2 regions of the Bradyrhizobium sp. CCGB12 genome follow, and region 2 is predicted to be linked to the other one. Evidence: predicted binding sites of a transcription regulator. Region 2 holds the regulator's gene; the other holds the start of a gene.
The links. The regulator LexA, encoded in region 2, represses DNA repair genes until DNA is damaged. The targets are predictions, from matches to a motif close to TGTTCNNNNTGTGTTCNG.

Region 1: the regulator LexA is predicted to act here: its motif matches at 2,267-2,284, upstream of NLM27_RS19975 (ImuA family protein).

Annotation. Positions count from the first base shown of each region.
Region 1 covers NZ_JANADO010000001.1:4,249,696-4,254,112, reverse strand. The annotation lists gene NLM27_RS19985 (UdgX family uracil-DNA binding protein) at 1-951, opposite strand, end outside; gene NLM27_RS19980 (putative DNA modification/repair radical SAM protein) at 951-2,186, opposite strand; gene NLM27_RS19975 (ImuA family protein) at 2,350-3,135, shown strand; gene NLM27_RS19970 (DNA polymerase Y family protein) at 3,035-4,417, shown strand, end outside.
Region 2 covers NZ_JANADO010000001.1:2,446,702-2,451,118, reverse strand. The annotation lists gene NLM27_RS11775 (HAD family phosphatase) at 1-402, shown strand, start outside; gene NLM27_RS11770 (hypothetical protein) at 567-761, shown strand; gene glp (gephyrin-like molybdotransferase Glp) at 991-2,202, shown strand; gene lexA (transcriptional repressor LexA) at 2,379-3,080, shown strand; gene NLM27_RS11755 (hypothetical protein) at 3,480-3,917, shown strand; gene NLM27_RS11750 (ComEC/Rec2 family competence protein) at 4,061-4,417, opposite strand, start outside.

The sequences.
Region 1 (4,417 bases), 1.8 Mb from region 2:
TATGATGTTGGCGGATCTCGGCCCCTCGCCGAACACGGTCTGGGTTGCGTCCTTGTAGAGAGGGCAGGCGCGGCAATGCGCGGCTTCCTCGCGGAGCGCTTCGAGATCGTCGGCCGTGGTCTTGCGTTTCATTGGAGCCTCCGGCCGCTTCTGAGGCTTGTGCGGGTCGGTTGCGGCATTGGCGATCATGGCGCCGGTCATGCGCTCGGCGTCCTCGATCAGAGGCTTAATGATCGAAGCCTCGGGCAGGTTCCTCCAGTATTTCTTCGGCATTTCGGCCTGCATCGCCTTCACCTTGAGCCGGGCCGGATTGAAGATGCTGGCATAGTAGCGCCGCCAGGTTTCCTCCAGCCGGTCTTCGTTCGGTGCTTCGCGCTTGCTGACGCCCGGTGTGAACGAGAGCGCGTGGCCATCCCAATGCGCACACAGATCTGGTGTCAGGATCGACCAGGGCATGTCGGCAAAGCGCTTGGCGAAGAACGGGGCGGCGAGCTCGACGATGTGATGCTCCGGCTCGAACCAGGCGACGTAATGCGCCTCGCGTTCCCTGCCGATCTCGCGGAAGCGCACGAAGGCATGCATCTTGTGCTCGTCGCGATAGACCGCCTTCGCCATGGCCGTGACTTGCGCGACATCGGGATCGGTGGCGACCTCGATGAGATCGTGATTGTCCTTCAGACGCCAGAGCAGGCGATAGAGGATCGCGAAACGCTCGCCATCGCGATGCAGGATCACGGCCTTGGCGAGCTCGACGAATTTTGCCGGCACGTTGAAGGTGCCATCATTCACTTCGAGTATCGGAGACGGCGAGGGCGGTGCGAACAAATCGGCTTCGTCGCCCTGCACGGCCCAGGTGATATCGCGCGGCTCCACGTGATGCAGCACAAGCGTACGTGCGGCTTTGCGCCAGCCATCGAAATCGGTTTCGGTGTCGAGGGTGATGTACTGCATCAGAAGCCAAACCCCAGTTGTGTTGCCTTCGGCTTGAACCGTTCGATGAGCCCGGCCGCATCGAGCCGATGCGGTGAGGGGCGGTGATCGCTGAGGACGATGAACGGCAGCGCCTTGTTGCGGGGCACATGCAGTCGCGCGAGATCGGCCACGCGGATCGTAGTGGTGCGCCGTGCTGCGATGATGCGGTCGACGGCCTTGGTGCCGAAGCCCGGCACGCGCAGCAATTCCTCGCGGCTGGCGCGGTTGACGTCGAGTGGAAAGCGATCGCGATGGCGCAGCGCCCAGGCGAGTTTTGGATCGATGTCCAGCGGCAGCATCGCGCTGTCGTCGACGATCTCCGCAACGTCGAAGCCGTAGAACCGCATCAGCCAATCGGCCTGGTAGAGCCGGTGCTCGCGCAGCAAGGGCGGCGCGCGCAGGGGCAAGGCGCGGCTGGCATCGGGGATCGGGCTGAAGGCGGAATAGTAGACGCGCCGCAGCCTGTAGGCGCCGTAGAGATTGGCGCTGGTGTGGAGAATGGTATGGTCATTGGCGCTGTCGGCGCCAACGATCATCTGCGTGCTTTGCCCGGCCGGCGCGAAGCGCTGCGGCTTCGCTTTCGTTCTCGCGATGCGACCTTCCTCGGCTTCATCCAGCTTCAACCGCAGCCGGCCCATGGTGCGGCGGATCGCACGCACGTCCTTCTCCGGCGCGAATTGCTGCAGGCTCGTCTCCTCAGGCATCTCGATGTTGATGGAGAGACGGTCGGCATATTTGCCGGCTTCCGCGATCAGCGCGTCGTCGGCCTCCGGAATGGTCTTCAAGTGAATGTAGCCGCGGAAGTGATGCTCCTCGCGCAGTTTTCGCGCGACACTGACGACCTGCTCCATCGTATAGTCGGGGCTGCGGATGATGCCCGAGGAGAGGAAGAGCCCTTCGATGTAATTGCGCCGGTAGAAGTCGAGCGTCAGCTTGACCAATTCGTCGATGGTGAAGCGGGCGCGCGGGACGTTGGAGGAGGCGCGGTTGACGCAATAGAGGCAATCGTAGTTGCAGGCATTGGTCAGCAGCACCTTGAGCAGCGAGATGCAGCGTCCATCGGGTGCGTAGGAATGACAGATGCCCATGCCGGGCGCGGTCGAGCCCATGCCCTTACCGTCACTGGAATCCCGCTTCTCGGTGCCGCTGGAGGCGCAGGACGCGTCGTACTTGGCGGCATCTGCCAGAATTTCCAGCTTGCGTTGTACGTCCATCGTGGAATCCCTTTGATTCAACTCACGAATCCGGATGAGCACCAATTCGATTGACTCCCCGGCCGCCGTTAGCTTTATATTAGAACATATCATGAACAAATGAGCCAGCCGCTGGTTCTCTTTTCGAGAGCCACCGGCAATCACCTCTGAAGGAGCGGCGTATATGAGCGGCGCACGTGGAAGCGCGCTTGCGATGTTGCGCGGCCAGATCGAGCGCATCGAGACGGCGGAGGTCGTGCATCAGCACGACCGCGTCGCGCTCGGCCACAGCGAGGCGGACGGCACGCTGAAGGGCGGGCTCGCACGCGCGGCGATCCACGAGGTGTTTTGCGAGGGGCGCCAAGGCGCCGCCGCAACGGGTTTTGTCACCGGGCTTGCAGGCCGCGTGACGGCACGCAAGCCGCTGTTGTGGGTGCGGCAGGATTTTTCGGAAATCGAAATGGGTGCGCTGTCGATGAGCGGGCTTGCCGAGTTCGGCCTAGATCCGCGCCGCGTGGTGATGGTGCGCGCCGCCGATGTCGAGAGCGCACTGCGCACCTCGGCGGACGCGCTCGCCTGCGATGCGCTCGGCGCCGTGGTGCTCGAGCTCTGGGGCGAGACCAGGCAGTTCGATCTGGTGGCGAGCCGCAAGCTGACGCTCGCCGCGCAAGGCTCCGGTGTCACCGGGCTGATGCTGCGGATGGCCGCGCAGCCTTTGCCGTCGACTGCCGAGACCAGATGGATGCTGCGCGCGGCACATTCGCCGCCGGGCCCGGTGTGGAGTGCCTGGGGTGCGCCGTGTTTCGATGCCGAGCTCTTGCGCAATCGTCATGGCCCGTGCGGCCGATGGATCATGGAATGGAAATGTGATGAGTGCCAGTTCAGTGAGCCGTCGACGTATCCTCAGCCTGTGGCTGCCGCGTCTGCCCATCGACCGGATCCAGCGTTTCTTCAACGCCGGGCGGGGTAACACCAATGATCCCAGCATTGTCGTCATCAAGGACAACAATGCGCTGGTGATCCATTCGCTGGATGAGGTCGCCGAGCGCCTAGGGCTGCATATCGGCCAGCCCTTGGCCAATGCGCGAGCGATGTGTCCGGACTTGCGTGTGTTCGACGCCGATACCGTCGCCGATGCGAAGACGCTCAGCGACATCGCCGACTGGTGCGATCGCTTCACGCCCCTGGTGGCGCTCGATCCCCCGCATGGCCTGTTCCTTGACATCACCGGCTGCGCGCATCTGTTCGGCGGCGAAGCCGCGTTGTTACGGACATTGGTTCGCGCATTGGCTCGGCAGGGTTTTGCCGTCAGCGCGGCGATCGCGGGCACCTCGGTCTGCGCGCGCACGCTGACGCGGCAGGCCACGGGTAGCATTGTGGCCGATGGCGAGGAGGTGGAGGCGATCAGCCGGTTTCCGATATCCGCGCTCGGCGCAGGCGAGACCATCACCGCCGGCCTGCGCCGCGCCGGCCTGAAGACCATTGGCGATGTCGCCTCGCGCACGCCGAGCGAGATCACGGCGCGGTTCGGCGCGCACTTCTCCACGCTGCTCGCGCATGCGCTGGGGCAGGGCGATGCGCCGATCAATCCGCGAAAGCTGCTGCCCGATTACATCGTGGAGAAACGTTTTGCCGAGCCGATTGCGACCGACACCATGATCGCGATGACACTGTCGCGGCTGGCGGACACGCTTGTTACGTCCATGGAGAAGCAGGGCAAGGGCGCGCGGCGCCTGGAGGCTGCGTTCTTCCGCACCGACGGCGTGGTGCGCGCGATCACGGTCGAGACCGGACGTCCTGTGACGCGAAGTGCAGTCATCGACCGGCTGTTCCGCGAGCGGTTAGATGCGCTCGCCGATCCCCTCGATCCCGGTTTCGGCTTCGACATGGTGCGGCTGTCGGCGAGCCGCACCGAGATCGTGGTGCAGGAGCAGCACGATCTCGACGCCCATGTCCACGACAATGACGAGCTTGCCGCGCTGATCGACCGCATCGCTGCGCGCATCGGCGGCAAGCGCGTCGTCGTGCACCTGCCTGAGGATACCCATATACCCGAATGTGCGGTGCTGGCCGCGCCGGCGCAGCATCATCTCGCTGCTGCCATGCAGGCCGAATGGCCTGATCGTGCCGAGAGCGAGCCGCCGCTGCGCCCGTTGCGGCTGTTCGACAAGCCGGAGCCGATCAAGGTGCCGTTCGCGACCGTGCCGGATGGTCCGCCGCATCAATTCACCTGGCGCCGCGCGTTGCATGCG
Region 2 (4,417 bases):
GGGATCGGCATTTCCGATGCGCAGTTTCTGGAGGGCTGGAACGCGATCTTCGCCGGCGAGATGCCTGATATCGCCGAGCTGCTGCCTCGCGCGGCAAAGCAGATGCCGCTCTATGCCTTCTCCAACACCAACCGGCCGCATATCGACTATTTCTCGAAGGAATATGCCGGCGTGCTCGGGCATTTCCGCGAGCTCTATCTGTCGTCCAGCATCGGCCTGCGCAAACCGGACGCGGCGGCGTTCGACCATGTCGTGGCGGCGATTGGCGTGCCGGCTGGCCGAATCGTGTTCTTCGACGACCTTGCCGAGAACGTCGAAGGGGCGCGGGCATGCGGCCTGACTGCCGTGCACGTGACATCGCCGACGGACGTCGGGAGCGCGCTCAAGGCGCTGGGGATTTGATCCGTCAGCGGACCCAAGCGACATCCGACCGGTCGCCTGCGGAACTACTTCGCAGGGGGCAAGGAACCAAAGCCCTTTGTGCATTTTTATACAAAGTTCCGGGAACGAATGCCCCGCCTCAGGACTCATGAGTCCGTTGGGAATTCTACATCGGACTTATCGTCGTGCTGGGCAAAACCTACCTCACCAAGCAGGCCTCTCTGCTGATGAAATACGCCAGAACCACCTCGGATTCTGATCTTTCCGCCAGGCTGATCAGCAAGGCGGCGGACCTGAAATCGCAGGCCGACCCGCTGCCCGACAGGGATCAGGGTCCCCAGGCCCCGGACGTCAGTCCGGGCGGGCCGAGGCGGAGTTGACCAATGCTGGCCGTGGCGCTCGTTCTTCTCGTTCTCGCCATGGCCATCCTCGTACCGGTCTGTCTCGCCTTCCGGATCATGCCGCGGCGAATTTGAGCCGCGCCTCACAATGCAAGTTTCAAGAGGTTGGATGAATTATCCTGCCTCGGCGCTTTTTGCCTCTGCGCGCGCGCTCGGCTAGAACTCTTGCCGCCAATTGCCCGAGCATGCCCAGCAGGAGTCTTCACCCTTGGCCCTCATGCCAGTTTCTGACGCGCTTGCCGCGGTGCTGGCGGGTGCGGAGCCGCTGCCTGACGAGATGATCGCGCTCGCTGAAGCCTTCCACCGTGTGCTCGCGCACGACGTCGCGGCGCGGCGCACGCAACCACCGGAAGCTATGTCGGCGATGGATGGCTATGCCGTGCGCGCGGCCGACGCGGCGACCATTGATTCCAAGCTGACGGTGATCGGCGAGGTTGGGGCGGGCCGGCCGTTTGCCGGGGCGGTCGGCGGCGGCGAAGCGGTACGGATCTTCACCGGCGGCGTGGTCCCCGATGGCGCGGACGCGGTCGTGATCCAGGAGGACACGGTTGCCGACGGCAAGCGCATCACGGTCAAGGAAGCCGCAATTGCCGGTCGGCACATCCGCCCCGCCGGCGTCGACTTCTCCGAAGGCGATGTGCTCCTGCGCAAGGGATCCCGCCTCACCGAGCGCGATCTCGCGCTCGCCGCCGCCATGAATCACCCGCAGCTTGCCGTCTGCCGCCGTCCAAAGGTCGCGATCCTCGCCACCGGCGACGAACTGGTGATGCCGGGCACCACGCCCGGCCACGGCCAGATCGTCTATTCCAACGGCTACGCCCTGCACGCGCTCGCCCGCAGCGAGGGTGCCGATACCATCGACCTCGGCATTGCCGCCGATACGCTGGAGGCCACCACCGCTGGCATCCGCCGCGCCCGCGAGGGCGGCGCCGACATCCTGATCACGACCGGCGGCGCATCGGTCGGCGACCACGATCTGGTCCAGCAGGCGCTCCGGGACGAAGGCATCTCGATGGCGTTCTGGAAGATTGCGATGCGCCCGGGCAAGCCGATGATGCACGGGCGGCTGGGGACGATGCGGGTGATCGGCCTGCCTGGCAATCCCGTGTCATCCTATGTGTGCGCCTTCCTGTTCATGGTGCCGCTGATTCGCGCCTTGTCAGGCCGATCCGTGATTCACCACCGCCATGAGCGGGCAGTGCTCGGCCGCGCTGTGGATGCAAACGATATGCGCGCGGATTATCTTCGCGCGCGTCTGGAAGAGCGCGACGACGGCACGCTTGTCGCGCTTCCCGTGCACCATCAAGATTCCTCGCTGCTGGCGAATCTCGCTGCGGCACAGGCACTTCTCGTGCGCATGCCATTCGCGCCCAAGGCCGAAGCCGGCACGCCTTGCGAGGTGTTGCGCCTGCCCGTCTGAACGCGTCGACCACACGCGCTCCGCGAACTTTGTCGCGTTCACGGTAAATTAAGCAGTTGCGGAACATGTATCGAACATATAGTGTCCGTTCATGATTTGTTTCGAGCATGTAGCGGCTTATCGCTGAATTCAGCGTCTCGGAATCGAACGACATCAACCGGGGGATTTTGGTCGAGATGTTAACGCGCAAACAGTACGAGCTCCTGCGGTTCATCAGCGAGCGACTTAAGGAAAGCGGCGTGCCGCCCTCGTTCGACGAGATGAAGGATGCGCTCGACCTGCGCTCGAAATCGGGCATCCATCGCCTGATCACCGCGCTCGAGGAGCGCGGCTTCATCCGCCGCCTGCCCAACCGCGCCCGCGCCATCGAGGTGATCAAGCTGCCCGAGCTTCAGGCCGCCGCCGGCAACCGCCGCGGCTTCACGCCGAGCGTCATCGAGGGCAACCTTGGCAAGGTGCGCGCGACCTCCAGCCCGCCCGCGGACGAGGGTGAGCGCCCCGTTGCGGTGCCGGTGATGGGCCGCATCGCGGCCGGTACGCCGATCGAAGCGCTGCAGACCCGCAGCCATACCATCAGCGTACCGCCCGACATGCTCGGCTCGGGTGAACATTACGCGCTCGAAGTGCGCGGCGACTCGATGGTCGAGGCCGGCATCCTCGACGGCGACATGGCGCTGATCCAGCGCAACGAGAGCGCCGATACCGGCGACATCGTGGTGGCTCTGATCGACGACGAGGAAGCGACGCTCAAGCGCTTCCGCCGCCGCGGCGCCTCGATCGCGCTCGAGCCCGCCAACGCCGCCTACGAGGTGCGCATCCTGCCACCTAACCGGGTGAAGATTCAGGGCAAGCTGATCGGGCTGTACCGCAAGTACTGAGACGACCAGCGGTCATTCGATACCAACGATTCCGATTGGACCGGACGGGTTGTCCGGTCCGGCGGGGTGGTCTTTGTGGTGTAGCTTAGATCGTCCGGCCCCTCGGCAGCGCAACATCCGCAGCGTGTCGCCGCCAAGCACTCACAAGCTCCGCAGCCTCGAGGAATCGAGGAAACAAACGATGTGTCGGCGCCCGCGGGCCGCTGTCGCTCGCACTCGCCAAATGCATTGATGCGGGCTTTGTTCCCAATAGATTCGAAAAAATAATTTGATCGCATCTCGCGGACACCAGCCGCAGATTCGCCCACAACCAAGCAGAGCGTTGTATGCTTCCACTCTGATAGAGGCTTGTGCCTCAGAAAGAGGCGCGGGTCGCTATCTTCGAATGAGGAGCACCCGATGTGTGACTACAGCCTGCATGCCGTTGCATCGCGCCCCGCTGAAGTCGGCGAGACGATCGTGTCGACAACGTTCCGCGGCACCTCGACGCGCGGATTTGCTTCCGCGGCCGATCCGACCGTGGCCGTCTGTTTGCTGCCAGGAACGGAGCTCGCCTTCGCCGACAACGTCCGTTACGACAATCGCTGGATCTGGACGCGCACCATCAACTCGCGCGTCGGAAAGTTCGGCAAGATCGATCCGCACATTCCCGATCGCCATCATGACGCGATCGAATTTCCCGACGGCAAGTACGTGCTGGTGACGCAGCTCGTCGAAGGCCAGCGCGCAACCGTGCTGCAATTGCCGGTGACCCAGCCGGTCAGCGAGCGCGAACACAAGCCGCAGATCATCGCCGACAGTCGGCCGAGCACGACACGTCGCCTGCCGATCGACTGATACGCGGTCGCCGGCCGCTCAGGTCGGGCTTGGATGAAATGCCATCGCCGGCCGTAGCCGGCGAGATGGTATGGTTCGTGTGTTGCGAAATTGCGGTCTGGACCCGGACCAACTCCTCGCAGACCAACTCCTCGCATTTGTCATCAATCGTCGGCCTGCAGGTCGGCCTCCGCCGGCGTTGCGTCCCGGTTGCGGGGTGCGGCCGTCTTCGGCGCAATGCTGCCACCGAAATCACCTTCGCCGGCGCCGGCCGGCAGCCAGGGCCGGCTCGTGCCTCTCACCCTCACCGCCTGAACCGCAAAACCGTCACCGCGCTGCGTCAACGCCAGCGCGCCTTGGCTCGTGAGACGCTGCCGATCGATCACCATCGCCGCGCAATCGGGCGGCGCGGGCCGCGCCGTGACCACCAGCGCGGCGCGGCTGCAATCATCAGCCAGCGCATCGATGCGCAGGGACAGCGCGACCAACCTCCCGTCGGCGAGCGGCGCCACACAGCCGGC